Regions from separate parts of the Serratia marcescens subsp. marcescens ATCC 13880 genome, predicted to be linked through region 3. Evidence: predicted binding sites of a transcription regulator. Region 3 holds the regulator's gene; each other region holds the start of a gene.

The links. The regulator sigma-54, encoded in region 3, starts transcription at its own class of promoters, with help from an activator protein. The targets are predictions, from matches to a motif close to GTTGGCACANNTTTCGCTNT.
Region 1: the regulator sigma-54 is predicted to act here: its motif matches at 2,830-2,849, upstream of glnK (P-II family nitrogen regulator).
Region 2: the regulator sigma-54 is predicted to act here: its motif matches at 1,806-1,825, upstream of glnA (glutamate--ammonia ligase).

The regions. Positions count from the first base shown of each region.
Region 1 covers NZ_CP071238.1:1,099,848-1,106,308, reverse strand. The annotation lists gene tesB (acyl-CoA thioesterase II) at 165-1,028, shown strand; gene amtB (ammonium transporter AmtB) at 1,119-2,405, opposite strand; gene glnK (P-II family nitrogen regulator) at 2,441-2,779, opposite strand; gene smdB (multidrug efflux ABC transporter permease/ATP-binding subunit SmdB) at 3,058-4,836, opposite strand; gene smdA (multidrug efflux ABC transporter permease/ATP-binding subunit SmdA) at 4,829-6,461, opposite strand, start outside.
Region 2 covers NZ_CP071238.1:5,043,454-5,049,914, forward strand. The annotation lists gene typA (ribosome-dependent GTPase TypA) at 1-1,534, opposite strand, end outside; gene glnA (glutamate--ammonia ligase) at 1,905-3,314, shown strand; gene glnL (nitrogen regulation protein NR(II)) at 3,509-4,558, shown strand; gene glnG (nitrogen regulation protein NR(I)) at 4,567-5,979, shown strand; gene J0F90_RS24115 (YshB family small membrane protein) at 6,093-6,215, shown strand; gene hemN (oxygen-independent coproporphyrinogen III oxidase) at 6,250-6,461, opposite strand, start outside.
Region 3 covers NZ_CP071238.1:4,527,458-4,533,918, forward strand. The annotation lists gene kdsD (arabinose-5-phosphate isomerase KdsD) at 1-775, shown strand, start outside; gene kdsC (3-deoxy-manno-octulosonate-8-phosphatase KdsC) at 793-1,347, shown strand; gene lptC (LPS export ABC transporter periplasmic protein LptC) at 1,344-1,922, shown strand; gene lptA (lipopolysaccharide ABC transporter substrate-binding protein LptA) at 1,891-2,430, shown strand; gene lptB (LPS export ABC transporter ATP-binding protein) at 2,437-3,162, shown strand; gene rpoN (RNA polymerase factor sigma-54) at 3,215-4,648, shown strand; gene hpf (ribosome hibernation promoting factor) at 4,672-4,959, shown strand; gene ptsN (PTS IIA-like nitrogen regulatory protein PtsN) at 5,115-5,576, shown strand; gene rapZ (RNase adapter RapZ) at 5,706-6,461, shown strand, end outside.

The DNA.
Region 1 (6,461 bases), 1.7 Mb from region 3:
ACAAAACACTGATAAATCCACTTTACCCCGCCTATTAATCACTTAAGCAGCCCACGGCGTCCATGATTAAGAGCATTCTCATCGGCCCTTAACGCAAAATGTTGACGCCGCGCCGTGATATTCCGCACACTGCGCAAAATGATTATTAGAAAGGTAACAACTTTATGAGCCAGGCATTGCAAAACCTCCTCGATCTGCTGGATCTGGAGAAAATCGAAGAAGGATTGTTCCGCGGTCAGAGTGAAGATCTGGGGCTGCGCCAGGTATTCGGCGGGCAGGTGGTCGGCCAGGCGTTGTACGCCGCCAAACAGACGGTGCCGGACGAGCGCAGCGTGCATTCGTTCCACAGCTACTTCCTGCGCCCGGGCGACAGCAGCAAACCTATCGTTTACGACGTGGAAACCCTGCGCGACGGCAACAGCTTCAGCGCGCGCCGCGTCAGCGCCATCCAGCACGGCAAACCTATCTTCTATATGACCGCCTCCTTCCAAAGTCCGGAAACGGGCTTCGAGCATCAGAACCTGATGCCGGACGTGCCGCCGCCGGAAGGGCTGCTGTCTGAATCAGAGATCGCCCAGAAGCTGGCGCATATGCTGCCGGAAAAAGTGCGCGAAAAATTTATCGGCCAGAAGCCGATCGAAATGCGCCCGGTGAAATTCCATAACCCGCTGAAAGGCAGCGTGGAAGAACCGCATCGCTATGTGTGGTTCCGCGCCAACGGCAGCATGCCGGACGATCAGCGCATCCACCAATATCTGCTGGGCTACGCGTCGGACTTTAATTTCCTGCCGACGGCGCTGCAGCCGCACGGCGTCGGTTTCCTCGAGCCGGGCATGCAGGTGGCCACCATTGACCACTCAATGTGGTTCCACCGTCCGTTCCGCATGGATGACTGGCTGCTGTACGCGGTGGAGAGCTCCTCCGCCTCCGGCGCACGGGGCTTTGTGCGCGGCCAGATTTATACCCGCGACGGCGTACTGGTCGCCACCACCGTGCAGGAAGGGGTGATTCGCCAACGCGACGCCTGATCCGCAGCATAAAGAAAGGGGCGATGTTTCCATCGCCCCTTTTGGCTTCATCATTATTTTAGTCTTTAGCGCACTGCCCTGCTTTGAGCCTTATTGGTTGTAGGCGCTCTCGCCGTGGCTATTGACGTCCAGCCCCTCGCGTTCCTGCTCCTCCGGCACTCTCAATCCAACCATCGCGCCCGCGATCTTGAAGGCGATAAAGGCGGCGACGCTCGACCACACCAGCGTGATCAGCACGCTCACCAGCTGGATCCAGACCTGATGGCCCATCGTCACCCCTTCGGCGTAACCGGTGCCGCCCAGTGAAGAGGCGGTGAACACCCCGGTCAACAGGCAGCCGACGATGCCGCACACCCCGTGCACACCGAACACGTCGCAGGTGTCGTCCACTTTCAGCCATTTTTTCAGCGTCACGACGCCCCACAGGCCGGCAACGCCGCCCACCAGGCCGATGATCAACGCCCCGCCCACCCCCACGGTGCCCGCCGCCGGCGTCACTGCAACCAGCCCGGCGATCATGCCGGAGCAGGCGCCCAACAATGAAGGCTTGCCGCGCAGCACCCACTCGGCAAAGGTCCAGGAGAGAATGGCGCCCGCAGTGGCAACCACGGTATTGAGGAATGCCAAGGCCGCAATGCCGTTGGCCGCACTGGCGGAACCGGCATTGAAGCCGAACCAGCCGATATACAGGATGGACGCCCCGGTAAACACCATCGGCAGGTTGTGCGGTTTGAAGGCCTCTTTACCGAAGCCGGCGCGTTTGCCAATCAGGTAGGCGCCGATCAACCCGGCGCTGGCGGCGTTGATGTGCACCACGGTGCCGCCGGCGAAGTCCAATGCGCCGTCGGCGGCCAGGTAACCGCCGCCCCACACCATGTGCGCGATCGGCAGATAAGACAGCGTGAACCACAGGATCGCGAAGATCAGCACCGCCGAGAAACGAATGCGTTCGGCGAAGCCGCCCACCACCAACGCCACGGTGATACAGGCGAAGGAGGCCTGGAAAGCGACGTGGATCATCTGGCTGATGCTGCCGGTGACGCTGTCGATGCCGATGCCTTTCAGCATCGCCGTCTCGAATCCGCCGAACACCGCATTGCCTTCGCTGAACGCCAGGCTGTAGCCATACAGCACCCACAGCACGCAGACCAACGCGAAGGTGACGGTGACCTGCGTCAGCATCGACAGCACGTTTTTGCCGCGCAGCAGACCGCCGTAAAACAGCGCAATGCCCGGCAGCGTCATGAACAGCACCAACGCGGTGCAGATCATCATAAAGGCGTTGTCGGCCTTATCGGCGACCGCCGGGGCGGCCAGGGCCAAAGAAGGAACCAGGGTTACCGAACTCAGGCCCAACATGGATAACAGTCTTTTCATTATCAATCATCCCCATCACTTAACTGAGTTCGCGGTTACAGTGCCGATTCGTCGGTTTCGCCGGTGCGAATGCGGATCACGCGTTGCAATTCGGCAACGAAAATTTTGCCGTCGCCGATTTTGCCGGTGTAAGCGGCTTTGCTAATCACATCAACCACTTCATCCAACTGATCGTCGGCGATGGCGATATCGATTTTGACCTTGGGCAGGAAGTTGACGTTATATTCGGCGCCGCGATACAGCTCGGCGTGCCCCTTCTGGCGGCCAAAGCCCTTCACTTCGGTTACGGTCAACCCCTGAATGCCCACGGAGGACAAGGCCTCGCGCACGTCCTCCAGCTTGAACGGTTTGATTACCACGGTCACCAGCTTCATATTGCCCCTCCACGAATTAAGCCCAAACTCACCCCTGGTACGCGTCATATGTAGCAAGGGCTGTGCCAAATTTAATTTTGCAGGGCGATTCAGCGGATTAGCGGGCACGCGGGCGCAGCCGCGAGGCGGCACGGCACCGACACCTTGGATAGGTTAAATAATGCGCACCGATTTGGTGCGCATCGCGTCGAAAAAGTGCAGAAAGGGGGCGTGGCCCAGATGGTTTGCCTGCTTATGGTGCGTTGGAAAGAAAGAAGGGCCGCGAGCGCGGCCCATGTTCAGGCGGGTTGGCTCTCCTCGCGCACCGCTTCCGCCAGTTGTTCGCCCGCCAACTGCAGCTGGTACATCTGGTAGTAACGCCCCTGCTGCGCCAGCAACTGCTGATGGTTGCCCTGCTCCACCGCCTGGCCGCGATGCAGCACCAAAATGGAATCGGCATCGACGATGGTCGACAGCCGGTGGGCGATCACCACCAGCGTGGTGTGCTCGCGGATCGCACGCAGCGCGCGCTGGATAGCCTGTTCGGTGCCCGAGTCGATATTGGCGGTCGCCTCGTCGAGGATCAGGATCTGCGGCGCCTGCACCAAGACCCGCGCCATCGCCAGCAGCTGTTTCTGCCCGACCGACAGGTTATTGCCCTGCTCCCCCAGGCGGGTGTGGATACCCTGCGGGAAGCCGCGCACCAGATCCGCCAGCTGCACCGTTTCCAGCGCCCGCCAAACGGCGTCTTCCTCGATATTGCGCCCCAACGTGACGTTGGCCAGCACCGAATCGGCGATCACCACCGGATCCTGCTGCACCATCGCCACGCCCTGGCGCAGCGTGCGGTGCGACAAGCTGGAGATCGGGCGGCCATCGAGACGCACTTCCCCCTCGCTGACCGGGTAATAACCCATCAGCAGGTTAGCCAAGGTGCTCTTGCCGCTGCCGGTGTGCCCGACCAGCGCCACGAAGCCGCGCGACGGCACCGACAGCGAAATATGCTGCAGCACCTTTTTGTCCGCGCGGTAAGCGAAGCTCAGATCGGTGATATCGATACGGCCGCCGGCCAACGGACTATCGTCGGCGCCGTAGCTCTGCTGGCTGCGATCCATCAGTTCGAAAATACGTTCGCCGGCCACCACCGCCTGCTGCAGGATCGACTGTTGTGACGTCAGCTCGATCAGCGGTTCGTTCAAACGCCCCAGGTAGTTGATGAAGGCATAGAGCACGCCGACGCCAATCACGCCTTCGCCGCTGAAGCCGAACAACATCAGCAAACCGCACAGCACCAGCGCCGAAAACAGGCTGAGCAGCGGCCGCAGCAGGAAACCGTCGAGCCGCAGGGTCTGCATGCGCGCGAGATAGTGCGACTGGCTGGCGGCGCTCATGCGCTCGCCGAAGCGCACCTGCTGGCGGAATTGCTGGATCACGCCCATGCCGTTGATCACTTCGTTGAAACCGTCGTTGATGTCCGCCAGATAACTGCGCACCCGGCGCACGATCGGCGTGCTGTAATATTGATAAATGCCCATCACCACGAACACCGCCGGGAAGATGCAGATGGCCACCAGCGCCATGCGCCAGTCGAGGCTGAACATCGCCACCAGCATGGCGCCGATCAGCGCGGCGCTTTTCAGCACCGTGGAGACCACCATCACGTACAGATCCTTGATCACTTCGGTGTCGTTGGTAACGCGCGAGATCAATTGCCCGACCGGTTGCGTGTCGAAGGCGCTGAGCGGCTGGCGCAGCGCGGCGTCCATCACGTCGGTGCGCAGCCGCTGCACCACCCCCACCGCCGCCTGGTTGAACAGCAGCGCCTGGAAGTAGTGCAGCGCCGCCGCCAGCAGCTCCAGCAGAATGTAAGCCGCCGCCAGCCCGCCGACAATCATCAGCGGCAGTTGCCCTTTGGCGACGTAATTATCGATAAAATAGCTCACCAGGATCGGCCCGGCGACTTCCGCCGCCGCCGCGATCCACAGCATCAGCACCGCCAGCCCCAGCGGTTTGCGGTACGGCGAGCCGTAGGCCAGCAGCCGCTTCAGCGTCGGCCACAGCTTTTGCACTTTATTCATCGGCCAACGCCTCCTCGCCGTTTTCCGGCGCTTCGTCCAGCGCCGCTTCCAGCTGCTGATAACGGTACATATCGCGATACCAGCCCGGCTGCGCCGCCAACGCCGCCGGATCGCCGCGCTGCGCCACGCCGCCGTGCTGCATCACCAGGATCTCGCTGGCTTCGGTCAATGCCGACAGCCGGTGCGCGCTGATGATCACCGTGCGATCTTGTCCCCAGCTGCGCAGGTTGTGCAGGATCTGGTGTTCGGTACGGCCATCCACCGCCGACAGCGCATCGTCGAGGATCAGGATTTCCGCATCCAGCAGCAGCGCTCGTGCAATGGAGATGCGCTGTTTCTGCCCGCCCGACAGCATCACGCCGCGTTCGCCCACCTCGGTGTCATAGCCCTGCGGCAGCCGCCGAATGTCCTCATGGACGCTGGCCAACCGCGCCGCCTGTTCGATCTGCGCCTGCGTCGCCCCCGGATGGCCCAGTGCGATGTTGTTCGCCACGGTATCGGAGAACAGGAACGGCGTTTGGCTCACCACCGACAGCCGCGAACGCCAGTCGTCGAGTTTGACCTGCGGCAACGGCAGGCCGTGATAGCGGATCTGCCCTTGGTCGACGTCGAACTGGCGCTGGATCAGCGACAGTAATGTCGACTTACCGGCCCCGGTCGGCCCGCACAGCCCCAGCATCTGCCCCGGCTTCAACGTCAGCGCCACGTCATGCAGCGCCGGATGTGGGTTGTCCGGGTAGTGGAACGCGCGGATATCCACGTCCAGCACGCCGCGCCCGGCCGGCAACGCCTGCGGGCCATCCTGCACCGCCGGCGCCTCATCGAGCAGGCTGCGGATGCGGCTGTAGGCCGCGCTGCCGCGCTCGACGATATTGAACATCCAGGCCAGCGCCAGCATCGGCCAGATCATCAGGCCGAGGTACATCACAAAGCTGGTCAGTTGCCCGAGCGTCAGTGAACCGTTCACCACCATCCAGCTGCCGCCACCGATGGCCAACAGGTTAGACGCGCCGATGGCGATATAAATGGTCGGATCGAAGCGCGCATCCACCCGCGCCACGTGCATGTTCTTGGCCCCGGTCTGCGCCGCGACATCGGCGAAGCGGTTTGATTGGTGATCTTCCAGCCCAAAGGCCTTGATCATGCGTATGCTGGTCATGCTTTCCTGCGCCTGATCGTTCAGGCTGGAAAACGCCGCCTGCGCCGATTTAAAGCGCTGGTGCAGCTGGTCGCCGTAATATTTGATGGCGATCGCCATCAGCGGCATCGGGATTAACGCCAACACCGTCAGCTGCCAGCTGATTTGGGTGCTCATCACCACCAGCACCACCACCCCCATCACCAGCGAATCCACCAACGTCAGCACGCCTTCACCGGCGGCGAACACCACGCGATCCACATCGTTGGTGGCGCGCGCCATCAGGTCGCCGGTGCGGTGGCGCAGGTAGAACGCCGGGTTTTGTCGGCTGAGCTGGCGGTAAAAGTTTTCGCGCAGTTCGACCGCCAGCTGGTAAGAGGCGCCGAACAGCAATACCCGCCACACATAGCGCAGCAGGTAAACGACGATCGCGGTGCCGATCATCAGCCCGAGCCAGGCCATCAGCACGCCGGCGGACATCTGTTTT
Region 2 (6,461 bases), 520 kb from region 3:
GGAACAGCTTGCCGCGATCCTGCAGGCCGAACAGCGCGAACGCGACCGCTTTGCCCTGGCCGTTGGAGATCAGCACGCCGTTCTGACGCTGGCCCACTTCGCCCGGACGCACGTCGTCGTAGTGGCTGAAGGTGGAGTACAGCAGACCGGTACCCGAAGTCATGGTCATGAATTCGTTACGGAAGCCGATCAGACCGCGGCTTGGGATCACGTAGTCGAGACGCACGCGGCCCTTACCGTCCGGATCCATGTTTTTCAGGTCGGCTTTACGCTCGCCCATCGCCTGCATCACGGAACCCTGATGCTGCTCTTCGATATCCAGCGTCACGTTCTCGAATGGCTCCTGCTTGCGGCCATCGATTTCGCGGAAGATAACTTTCGGACGGGAAACCGCCAACTCGAAACCTTCACGGCGCATGTTTTCGATCAGCACCGACAGGTGCAGCTCGCCACGACCGGATACGCGGAAGGCGTCCGCATCGTCGGTTTCTTCAACGCGCAGCGCCACGTTGTGCACCAGCTCTTTGTTCAGACGGTCAAGGATCTGACGCGACGTCACGTACTTGCCTTCTTTACCGCAGAACGGCGAGGTGTTGACGTTGAAGAACATGGTGACGGTCGGTTCGTCGACGGACAGCGCCGGCAGCGCTTCTACGGCGTTGGTGTCGCAGATGGTGTCGGAGATGTTCAGCTCGCCCAGGCCGGTGATGGCGATGATGTCGCCCGCTTCCGCCAGGGTGCTGTCGATACGCTCCAGACCCAGGTGACCCAGCACTTTACCCACTTTACCGTTGCGAGTTTTGCCTTCGCTGTCGATGATGGTGACCTGCTGGTTCGGCTTCACTTTACCGCGCTTGATGCGGCCGATGCCGATAACGCCCAGGTAGTTGTTGTAGTCCAACTGGGAGATCTGCATCTGGAATGGCGCTTCCAGCTCAACCTGCGGCGCAGACACGTGGTCGACGATCGCCTGATACAGCGGGGTCATGTCTTCCGCCATGTCGGTGTGGTCGACGCCGGCGATGCCGTTCAGCGCAGAAGCGTAGATGATCGGGAAGTCGAGCTGCTCGTCGGTCGCATCGAGGTTCACGAACAGGTCGAACACCTGATCCACAACCCAGTCAGGGCGCGCGCCAGGGCGGTCAACCTTGTTGATGACCACGATCGGCTTCAGACCATTGGCGAAGGCCTTCTTGGTCACGAAGCGGGTTTGCGGCATAGGGCCATCCATTGCATCCACAACCAGCAGCACCGAGTCAACCATCGACATCACGCGCTCTACCTCGCCGCCGAAGTCGGCGTGTCCTGGGGTATCCACGATGTTGATGCGGTAACCGTTCCAATTAATGGCGGTGTTTTTTGCGAGGATGGTAATCCCACGCTCTTTCTCCAAATCGTTGGAGTCCATTACGCGTTCGGTGGCTTCCGCACGCTCTCCGAAAGTACCGGATTGTTGCAGCAGCTTATCAACCAGGGTGGTTTTACCATGGTCAACGTGGGCAATAATGGCGATGTTACGCAAATTTTCGATCACAGCTTTGCCTCGGGCATTAGAAATAGCGCGCTATTGTACACGTATTAAGCGAGGGACTAAACAAGATCACAACCATCTCTTATAAACAACCGCGTACCGGTCAGTTTGTGATCCCTTTCACGGTGCAAAAAGCCGCAATCGTTGCACTTTTGCACCATTTCAGTGCCCTCACTCACTCCGATTGCACCACTTCGGTGCAATTTATCACTGATGGTGCATACTGGGGTTGGGTAAAACCCGCGCAGAAAGGCGATGAAAGCCTTTTTTAAAAGTTGGCACGCTTTTCGCTTTAGTCTTTTCAAGGCGAAAAAAAGCCAGTTCCACAGATTCGTTCCACGACGACGACAATGATAAACCGGGAGAGTTAAGTATGTCCGCTGAACACGTTTTGACGATGCTGAATGAGCATGAAGTGAAATTCGTAGACCTGCGTTTCACTGACACCAAGGGTAAGGAACAGCACGTGACTATCCCGGCTCACCAGGTAAACGCCGACTTCTTCGAAGAAGGTAAAATGTTTGACGGCTCCTCTATCGGTGGTTGGAAGGGCATCAACGAATCTGACATGGTGCTGATGCCGGACGCCAGCACGGCGGTTCTGGATCCGTTCTTCGAAGAACCTACGCTGATTATTCGCTGCGACATTCTCGAGCCGGGCACCATGCAAGGCTACGATCGCGACCCGCGCTCCATTTCCAAACGCGCCGAAGACTTCCTGCGCTCCTCCGGCATCGCGGACACCGTGCTGTTCGGGCCAGAGCCTGAGTTCTTCCTGTTCGACGACATCCGCTTCGGCAGCAGCATCCGCGGTTCCCACGTGGCGATCGACGATATCGAAGGCGCCTGGAACTCCGGCACAAAATACGACGGCGGCAACAAAGGCCACCGTCCGGCGGTGAAAGGCGGTTACTTCCCGGTTCCACCGGTCGACTCTTCGCAGGATCTGCGTTCCACCATGTGTCTGACCATGGAAGAGATGGGCCTGGTGGTTGAAGCGCACCACCACGAAGTGGCGACCGCCGGTCAGAACGAAGTGGCGACCCGCTTCAACACCATGACCAAGAAAGCCGACGAAATTCAGATCTACAAGTACGTAGTGCACAACGTGGCGCACGCCTTTGGTAAAACCGCAACCTTCATGCCGAAGCCTATGTTCGGCGACAACGGTTCCGGCATGCACTGCCACATGTCGCTGTCCAAGAACGGCACCAACCTGTTCGCCGGCGACAAATACGGCGGCCTGTCTGAAACCGCGCTGTTCTACATCGGCGGCATCATCAAGCACGCCAAGGCGATCAACGCGCTGGCCAACCCGACCACCAACTCGTACAAACGTCTGGTGCCGGGCTACGAAGCGCCGGTGATGCTGGCTTACTCCGCCCGTAACCGCTCCGCGTCCATCCGTATCCCGGTGGTCGCCAGCCCGAAAGCGCGCCGCATCGAAGCCCGCTTCCCGGATCCGGCGGCTAACCCATACCTGTGCTTCGCCGCGCTGCTGATGGCCGGCCTGGACGGCATCATCAACAAGATCCACCCTGGCGACGCCATGGACAAAAACCTGTACGACCTGCCGCCGGAAGAAGAAGCCGAGATCCCAAAAGTGGCCGGCTCGCTGGACGAGGCGATGGCCGCACTGAACGAAGACCGCGAGTTCCTGACCCGCGGCGGCGTGTTCACCGACGATGCGATCGATGCCTACATCGAACTGCGCAAAGAAGAGATGGACCGCATTCGCATGACGCCACACCCGGTCGAGTTCGAACTGTACTACAGCGTCTAAGTTCTACCCGCGCCGTCTGCCCTGGCGGACGGCGCCCACAATTTTTGTTATCGCTTTTTTGTTGCCGTGGAAACTTTCAGCCCATCTTCGGATGGGTTTTTTTCTCCACCGTATTTTCTGCAAAACTATTCCATACCGTGTCGATCCCGGATGGAGTAGGATAGATGCACTAAAAAGGTGCAGGAGTCTGCTGTATGGCAACTGGCAAGCTGCCCGATGCTGGGCAGATCCTCAATTCACTCATCAACAGCATCCTGCTGTTGGATGACTCACTGGCGGTTCACTACGCCAACCCGGCGGCACAGCAGCTGCTGGCGCAAAGCTCCCGCAAGCTGTTCGGTACGCCGCTGCCCGATTTGCTCGGTTATTTTTCGCTGAACGTCTCTTTGATGCGCGAAAGCCTGCGCGCCGGGCAGGGCTTCACCGATAACGAAGTGACCCTGGTGGTCGACGGCCGCGCGCATATCCTTTCCCTGACCGCTCAGGCGCTGCCGGAAGGCTATATCCTGGTCGAACTGGCGCCGATGGACAATCAGCGCCGCCTGAGCCAGGAACAGCTGCAGCATGCCCAACAGGTAGCAGCCCGCGATCTGGTGCGCGGTTTGGCGCACGAAATCAAAAACCCGCTGGGCGGCCTGCGGGGCGCGGCGCAGCTGCTGGCCAAGGCGCTGCCCGATCCGGCGCTGACCGAATACACCAAGGTGATCATTGAGCAGGCCGATCGGCTGCGCAATCTGGTGGATCGTCTGCTCGGGCCGCAGCGGCCCGGCCAGCATATTACCCAGAGCATTCATCAGGTCGCGGAGCGCGTCTGCCAACTGGTGTCGCTGGAAATGCCGGATAACGTCACGCTGGTGCGCGACTACGATCCGAGTCTGCCGGAAATGGCTCATGACCCGGATCAGATAGAACAGGTGCTGCTGAACATCACCCGCAATGCGCTGCAGGCGCTGGGCGAGGCGGGCGGCACCATCACGCTGCGCACCCGCACCGCGTTTCAGATTACGTTGCACGGTACCCGCTACCGACTGGCGGCGCGCATCGACGTCGAAGACGACGGCCCCGGCGTGCCGGCGCAGCTGCAGGACACGCTGTTCTACCCGATGGTCAGCGGCCGTGAAGGCGGTACCGGCCTGGGATTATCCATCGCCCGCAATCTGATCGATCAGCATTGCGGAAAAATTGAATTCAACAGTTGGCCAGGTCATACCGAATTCTCGGTCTACCTGCCCATTCGTCAGTGAGGTTTGCAATGCAACGAGGGATAGTCTGGATCGTCGATGACGATAGCTCCATCCGCTGGGTGCTTGAGCGCGCGCTCACCGGCGCGGGCCTGAGCTGCGCCACCTTCGAAGGCGGCAATGACGTGCTGGAAGCCTTGGCCACGCAAACCCCCGACGTGCTGCTGTCCGATATCCGCATGCCGGGCATTGATGGTCTGGCGCTGCTCAAGCAGATCAAACAGCGTCACCCGATGCTGCCGGTGATCATCATGACCGCGCATTCGGATTTGGACGCCGCCGTCAGCGCTTATCAGCAAGGGGCCTTCGACTACCTGCCGAAGCCGTTCGACATCGACGAAGCGGTGGCGCTGGTCGAGCGCGCCATCAGCCATTATCAGGAACAGCAGCAGCCGGTGCGCAGCCAGCCGGCCAGCGATCCGGCGGCGGACATCATCGGCGAGGCGCCGGCGATGCAGGACGTGTTTCGCATCATCGGCCGGCTCTCGCGTTCGTCGATCAGCGTGCTGATCAACGGCGAATCCGGCACCGGCAAGGAGCTGGTGGCGCATGCGCTGCACCGCCACAGCCCGCGCGCCAAGTCGCCGTTCATCGCCCTGAACATGGCTGCCATCCCCAAGGATCTGATCGAGTCCGAGCTGTTCGGCCACGAGAAAGGCGCCTTCACCGGCGCTAACCAAATCCGCCAGGGGCGCTTTGAACAGGCCGACGGCGGCACGCTGTTCCTCGACGAGATCGGCGATATGCCGCTCGACGTGCAAACGCGCCTGCTGCGGGTGCTGGCGGACGGCCAGTTCTACCGGGTCGGCGGCTATGCGCCGGTGAAGGTCGACGTGCGCATCATCGCCGCCACGCACCAGAACCTGGAGCTGCGGGTACAGGAAGGCAAGTTCCGCGAGGATCTGTTCCACCGCCTGAACGTGATCCGCGTACACCTGCCGCCGCTGCGCGAGCGCCGTGAAGACATCCCGCGGCTGGCGCGCCACTTCCTGCAGATCGCCGCCAAAGAGCTGGGCGTCGAGGCCAAGAACCTGCATCCGGAAACCGAAACTGCGCTGACCCGCCTGCCCTGGCCGGGCAACGTGCGCCAGTTGGAGAACACCTGCCGCTGGCTGACGGTGATGGCCGCCGGGCAGGAAGTGCTGATTCAGGATCTGCCGGGTGAGCTGTTCGAAACCGCCGCGCCGGAGAGCCCCAGCCACAGTCTGCCGGACAGCTGGGCCACGCTGCTGGCGCAGTGGGCCGATCGCGCGCTGCGTTCCGGTCATCAAAACCTGCTGTCGGAAGCCCAGCCGGAAATGGAGCGCACGCTGCTCACCACCGCCCTGCGCCATACCCAGGGGCACAAACAGGAAGCCGCGCGCCTGCTGGGCTGGGGGCGCAATACCCTCACCCGCAAGCTTAAAGAGCTGGGTATGGAATAGGAACGGGGATGGATGATGAAAAACGCAGTCCGGCGCACAAAAAAACGCCAACCGCAGGCTTTACAGCCGGTGCGGGCGCAGTATGATCGTGTCGCACACTCTGGAGGTTGACGATGCTGGACTCATTCATCGCATTCATTTCTCAGGGCGCGGAGCTGGGCTCCGCCGCCAGCCACACTCCGCAGGCGGCGGTCGCCGCGGTGCTGTGCGCCGCGCTGATTAACTTCTTCAGTTAAAAAAACAGCCGCATCAGCGGCTGTTTTTTCATCCTCAGATCACCCGAGAGAACTGCTGGCTGCGTGCCTGTTGCCGCAGATAGCGGTCGAAACACATACAGATATTGCGGATCAGCAGGCGCCCGCGCGGCGTGACGCGAATGCCTTGCTCATCGCGCTCCACCAGCCCATCGCGTTCAAACGGCGCCAGCAGCTGCAGGTCTTCGGCGAAGTAAGCGGTGAAATCGATGCCGTATTGCCGTTCGA
Region 3 (6,461 bases):
CGCCAGCACCGGCACGCCCTCATTCTTCGTTCATCCGGCGGAGGCCAGCCATGGCGATTTGGGCATGGTCACCCCGCAGGACATCGTGCTCGCCATCTCCAACTCCGGCGAGTCCAGCGAGATCCTGGCGCTGATCCCGGTGTTGAAACGCCAACAGATCACCCTCATCTGTATGACCAACAATCCGGAAAGCGCGATGGGTAAAGCGGCGGATATCCACCTGTGCATCAAGGTGCCGCAGGAAGCGTGCCCGCTGGGGCTGGCGCCGACCACCAGCACCACCGCCACGCTGGTGATGGGCGATGCGCTGGCCGTCGCGCTGCTCAAAGCGCGCGGTTTCACGCCGGAAGATTTCGCGCTGTCGCATCCGGGCGGCGCACTCGGCCGCAAACTGCTGCTGCGGGTTAGCGATATCATGCACAGCGGCGATGAAATACCCCACGTCAGCGCCGACGCCTCGTTGCGCGACGCGTTGCTGGAAATTACCCGCAAAAATCTGGGCCTGACGGTGATCTGCGACGATTTGATGAAAATCGCCGGCATCTTTACCGATGGCGACCTGCGCCGGGTGTTCGACATGGGCATCAACCTGCACGAGGCGAAGATCGCCGATGTCATGACGCCGGGCGGCGTGCGGGTGCGCCCCAACCTCCTGGCGGTCGATGCATTGAACCTGATGCAACAACGCCACATCACCGCGCTGCTGGTTGCCGATGGCGACCAGTTGCTGGGTGTGGTACATATGCATGACATGCTGCGCGCCGGCGTCGTTTAATTAAGGAATAGAACGGAATGGGTATGGTAGAAACCTGCTACGGGCCGGTAGAACAAGAGGTTATGGCGCGTGCCGGGAACATCCGCCTGTTGATTTGCGACGTTGACGGCGTGCTGTCGGACGGCCTGATCTTCATGGGCAACAACGGTGAAGAACTGAAGGCGTTCAACGTGCGCGACGGTTACGGCATCCGCTGCTTGAAAACCTCGGACATCGAGGTGGCGATCATCACCGGTCGCTCCGCCAAGCTGCTGGAAGATCGCGCGCAGACGCTCGGCATCACCCATCTGTATCAGGGGCAATCCGATAAGCTTTTGGCCTTCCGCGAACTGTTGGATAAACTGTCGTTAACGGCGGATCAGGTCGCCTATATCGGCGATGACCTGATCGACTGGCCGGTGATGGCGCAGGTCGGCCTGGCGGTCGCGGTGGCGGACGCCCACCCGCTGCTGACGCCGCGCGCCCACTACGTCACCCGCATTGCCGGCGGCCGCGGCGCGGTGCGCGAACTGTGCGACATCATTCTTTTGGCTCAAAATAAGCTGGAGGACGCCAAAGGGCTGTCGATATGAGTAAAACCAAACTGTGGATCACCATCCTGTTGACGGTGATCGTTCTGGCGCTGATCGGCTGGAACATGACGGACTTCAGCGACGACACGGCCCCTGGCCCGGTCAACGATCAGGATCCGACCTACCAGAGCCAGCACACGGTCACCGTGGTGTACAACCCGGCCGGCAAGCTGAATTACAAACTGGTGGCGGAAGACGCGAAGTATTACACCGCCGGCGAGCTGAGCTGGTTCACCCAGCCGGTGATGACGCTGTTCGATGAGAATGCGGTGGCCACCTGGTCAGTTCGCGCCGATCGCGCCAAACTGACTAAAGACCGAATGCTGTATCTGTATGGTCACGTCGAGGTGAACAGCCTGACCACCACCTCGCAGCTGGAAAAAATTAAGACGGACAACGCTCAGGTAAACCTGGTCACCCAAGACGTCACCTCCGATGACGAAGTCACGCTTTACGGGACCAATTTTACCTCTAACGGCATGAAAATGCGTGGGAACCTGCGGACCAAAACCGCTGAGCTGATTGATAAGGTTAAGACCAACTATGAAATTCAGAACCAAAAAACAACTCCGTAACCTGTTGCTCGGCAGCTTAGTTTTGGCCGCCAGCGCCCCCGCTCTGGCGCTGAAATCCGACTCCAGCCAGCCGGTCAGCATCGACTCGCTCAAGCAGTCGTTGGACATGCAAAGCAACGTCAGCACCTTCACCGACAACGTGGTGATCAAACAGGGCACCATCGATATTCGCGCCGACAAGGTGGTCGTCACCCGCCCGGGCGGAGATCAGAATAAGACCTATATTGAAGCGTTCGGCAACCCGGTAACCTTCTACCAGATGCAGGACAGCGGCAAGCCGGTCAAAGGCCACGCGCAGAAAGTGCGTTACGACGTGGCGACCCAGCTGGTGACCCTGACGGGCAACGCCTATCTGGAGCAGCTCGACAGCAACGTGAAAGGCGATCGCATCACCTATCTGGTGCAACAGCAGCAAATGCAGGCGTTTAGCGATAAAGGCAAACGCGTGACAACGGTTCTGGTACCGTCGCAGTTGCAAGACAAAAACGAGCAAAAAAAGAGTAACTAATCACTTATGGCAACACTCATCGCAGAAAACCTGGCGAAAGCCTACAAGGGCCGTAAAGTTGTCGAAGACGTCAGCCTGAAAGTGAAATCCGGCGAGATCGTCGGCCTGCTCGGCCCGAACGGCGCCGGTAAAACCACCACCTTCTACATGGTGGTCGGCATCGTGCCACGCGACGCCGGGCGCATCGTGATCGACGAAGAAGACATCAGCCTGCTGCCGCTGCACGCCCGCGCGCGCCGCGGCATTGGTTACCTGCCGCAGGAAGCGTCGATCTTCCGCCGCCTGAGCGTGTACGACAACCTGATGGCGGTGCTGGAGATTCGCCCCGACCTCACCAGCGAACAGCGCGAAGACCGCGCCAAAGAACTGATGGAAGAGTTCCATATCTCCCATCTGCGCGACAGCCTCGGCCAGGCGCTGTCCGGCGGTGAACGCCGCCGCGTCGAAATCGCCCGCGCGCTGGCGGCCAACCCGAAATTCATTCTGCTGGACGAACCCTTCGCCGGGGTGGATCCGATTTCCGTTATCGACATCAAAAAAATCATCGAGCACCTGCGTGACAGCGGCCTGGGCGTGCTGATCACCGACCACAACGTGCGCGAGACGCTGGACGTATGTGAACGCGCCTACATCGTCAGCCAGGGCAAACTGATTGCCCACGGCACGCCGGATGCTATTCTGGCCGACGAGCAGGTTAAACGCGTTTATCTGGGCGAAGAGTTCCGCCTCTAAACGCCGGCGCGCCCTGCGGGGCGACACCGTTAACGGAAGTAGACAGAAAACTATGAAGCAAGGTTTGCAACTCAGGCTCAGTCAACAGCTGGCCATGACTCCTCAGCTCCAGCAGGCGATCCGCCTGCTGCAGTTGTCCACGCTTGAGCTTCAACAAGAGATCCAGCTGGCGCTGGAGAGCAATCCGCTGCTTGAACAGACCGATCTGCACGACGAAATCGACGCCAAAGAAACCCAGGAGACCGAGGGGCTCGATACCCGCGAGGCGCTGGAACAGAAAGACATGCCGGAAGAGCTGCCGCTGGACGCCACCTGGGATGAGATCTACACCGCTGGCACGCCGTCCGGCACCGGCACCGACTACAGCGACGACGAGCTGCCGGTCTATCAGGGCGAGACCACCCAAACGCTGCAGGATTACCTGATGTGGCAGGTGGATCTGACGCCGTTTTCCGATACCGACGCCGCCATCGCCACCTCCATCGTCGACGCGGTGGACGACACCGGCTATCTCACCGTGCCGCTGGAAGACATTCTGGAAAGCCTGGGCGACGAAAACGTGACCCTCGAGGAAGTCGAGGCGGTGTTGAAGCGCGTGCAGCGTTTCGATCCGATCGGCGTCGCCGCGCGCGATCTGCGCGATTGCCTGCTGGTGCAGCTCTCCCAATACGCCAAAGACACCCCTTACCTGGCCGAAGCGCGGCTGATCATCAGCGACCATCTGGATCTGCTGGCCAACCATGACTTTCGCAGCCTGATGCGATCAACCCGGCTAAAAGAAGATACACTGAAAGAAGCGATGCTGCTGATTCAGTCGCTCGATCCGCGCCCGGGGCAGTCGATCAATACCGGCGAATCGGAATACGTGATCCCGGACGTGCTGGTGCGCAAGACGCAGAACAAATGGACGGTCGAGCTCAACGGCGACAGCGTGCCGCGTTTGAAGATCAATCAGCAATACGCAGCGCTGGGCAACAGCGCCCGCAGCGAAGCCGACGGCCAGTTCATCCGCAGCAACCTGCAGGAAGCCAAGTGGCTGATTAAAAGCCTGGAGAGCCGTAACGAGACGCTGCTGAAGGTCACCCGCTGCATCGTCGATCAGCAGCAGGCGTTCTTCGAGCAAGGCGAAGAGTTTATGAAACCCATGGTGCTGGCGGATATCGCCCAGGCCGTGGAGATGCATGAATCGACGATCTCGCGCGTCACCACGCAGAAGTTTCTGCACAGCCCGCGCGGCATTTTCGAATTGAAATATTTCTTCTCCAGCCACGTGAATACCGACAGCGGCGGCGAAGCCTCCTCGACGGCGATCCGCGCATTGGTGAAGAAATTGATTGCGGCGGAAAACCCCGCCAAACCACTCAGCGACAGCAAGCTGGCCACCCTGCTCGCCGATCAGGGGATCATCGTGGCGCGGCGCACCGTCGCCAAGTACCGAGAGTCTTTGTCCATCCCGCCGTCGAACCAGCGTAAACAGTTGGTTTGACCTCTATTGAGAAGGAAGACACTATGCAGCTCAACATTACCGGACACCACATCGAAATCACCGATCCGTTGCGCGAGTTCGTGAACAACAAGTTCGCCAAACTCGAACAGTATTTTGATCGCATCAATCAGGTGTATGTTGTATTAAGTGTGGAAAAAGTGCAGCAAATTGCGGAAGCAACGGTGCACGTGAATGGAGGCGAGTTGCACGCCACCTCGGAAGACGAGAATATGTATGCCGCAATTGATACGCTGATCGACAAATTGGCACGTCAATTGAACAAACATAAAGACAAATTGAAGCAACACTGACACCCTAACCCATTCCATGAGGCGGCATCCGTCGCCGCCTCACCCTTCGGCGCGTGACCCGCATGGGTGACGCGCCGAACGGTAATCAGGGTTAAAACCGACGAAAAACCGCCTTGCCGGGCGCGCCCGGCGGCGCGGTTTTAAGTGAAGATGAGATGAACAACGAATATATGCAATTAAGCTCGGTGTTAAACATCGAGTGCACCAAAAGCTCGGTACACTGCACCAGCAAGAAGCGGGCTTTGGAAATTATCAGCGAACTGGCCGCCAAACAGCTCAATCTGCCTTCGCAGGTGGTGTTTGACGCGGTTCTCACCCGGGAACGCATGGGCAGCACCGGTATCGGCAACGGTATCGCCATTCCCCACGGCAAACTGGAAGAGGACACACTGCGGGCCGTTGGCGTGTTTATCCGTCTCGACCAACCCATCGCTTTCGACGCTATCGACAACCAGCCGGTCGACCTGCTGTTCGCGCTATTGGTGCCTGCCGATCAGTGCAAAACCCATTTGCATACCCTGTCGCTGGTCGCCAAACGCCTGGCCGACAAAACCGTATGTCGCCGCCTGCGCGCCGCGCAAAGCGACGAAGAACTTTACCAAATCATCACCGAGTGATGCCCGGCCGGCGTGACTTCCAGCCCGGATAACGTTACTGTTTCACGATGATGGATCCGGCTGCGGCCGGAATAACAAAGTTTCCACCGGTGGCGATGAACGCCGCCGCGATGCCAGGGGAGTTGCCACATGGTGCTGATGATTGTCAGCGGCCGTTCCGGTTCCGGAAAATCCGTCGCCTTGCGGGCGCTGGAAGACATGGGTTTTTACTGCGTTGACAACCTGCCGGTGGTCCTGCTGCCGCAGCTCGCCAATACGCTGGCGGAACGCAATATCTCCGCAGCGGTCAGCATCGACGTGCGCAACATGCCGGAATCGCCGGAAGTGTTCGAATACGCGATGACTCAGCTGCCGGACAGCTTCTCACCGCAGCTGCTGTTCCTCGACGCCGATCGCAACACGCTGATCCGCCGTTACAGCGACACCCGCCGCCTGCATCCGCTCTCCAGCAAAAACCTGTCGCTGGAAAGCGCGATCGACGAAGAAAGCGATCTGCTCGAACCGCTGCGCTCGCGGGCCGACCTGATTATCGACACCTCGGAAATGTCGGTGCACGAACTGGCCGAAATGCTGCGCACCCGCCTGCTGGGCAAGCGCGAGCGCGAACTGACCATGGTGTTCGAATCCTTCGGTTTCAAACACGGCATCCCGATCGACGCCGACTACGTGTTCGACGTGCGCTTCCTGCCGAACCCGCACTGGGATCCGAAGCTGCGGCCGATGACCGGTCTGGACAAGCCGGTAGCGTCGTTCCTCGATCGCCATACCGAAGTGCACAACTTCATCTACCAGACCCGCAGCTACCTGGAGCAATGGCTGCCGATGCTGGAAACCAACAACCGCAGCTACCTGACGGTCGCCATCGGCTGTACCGGCGGCAAGCAC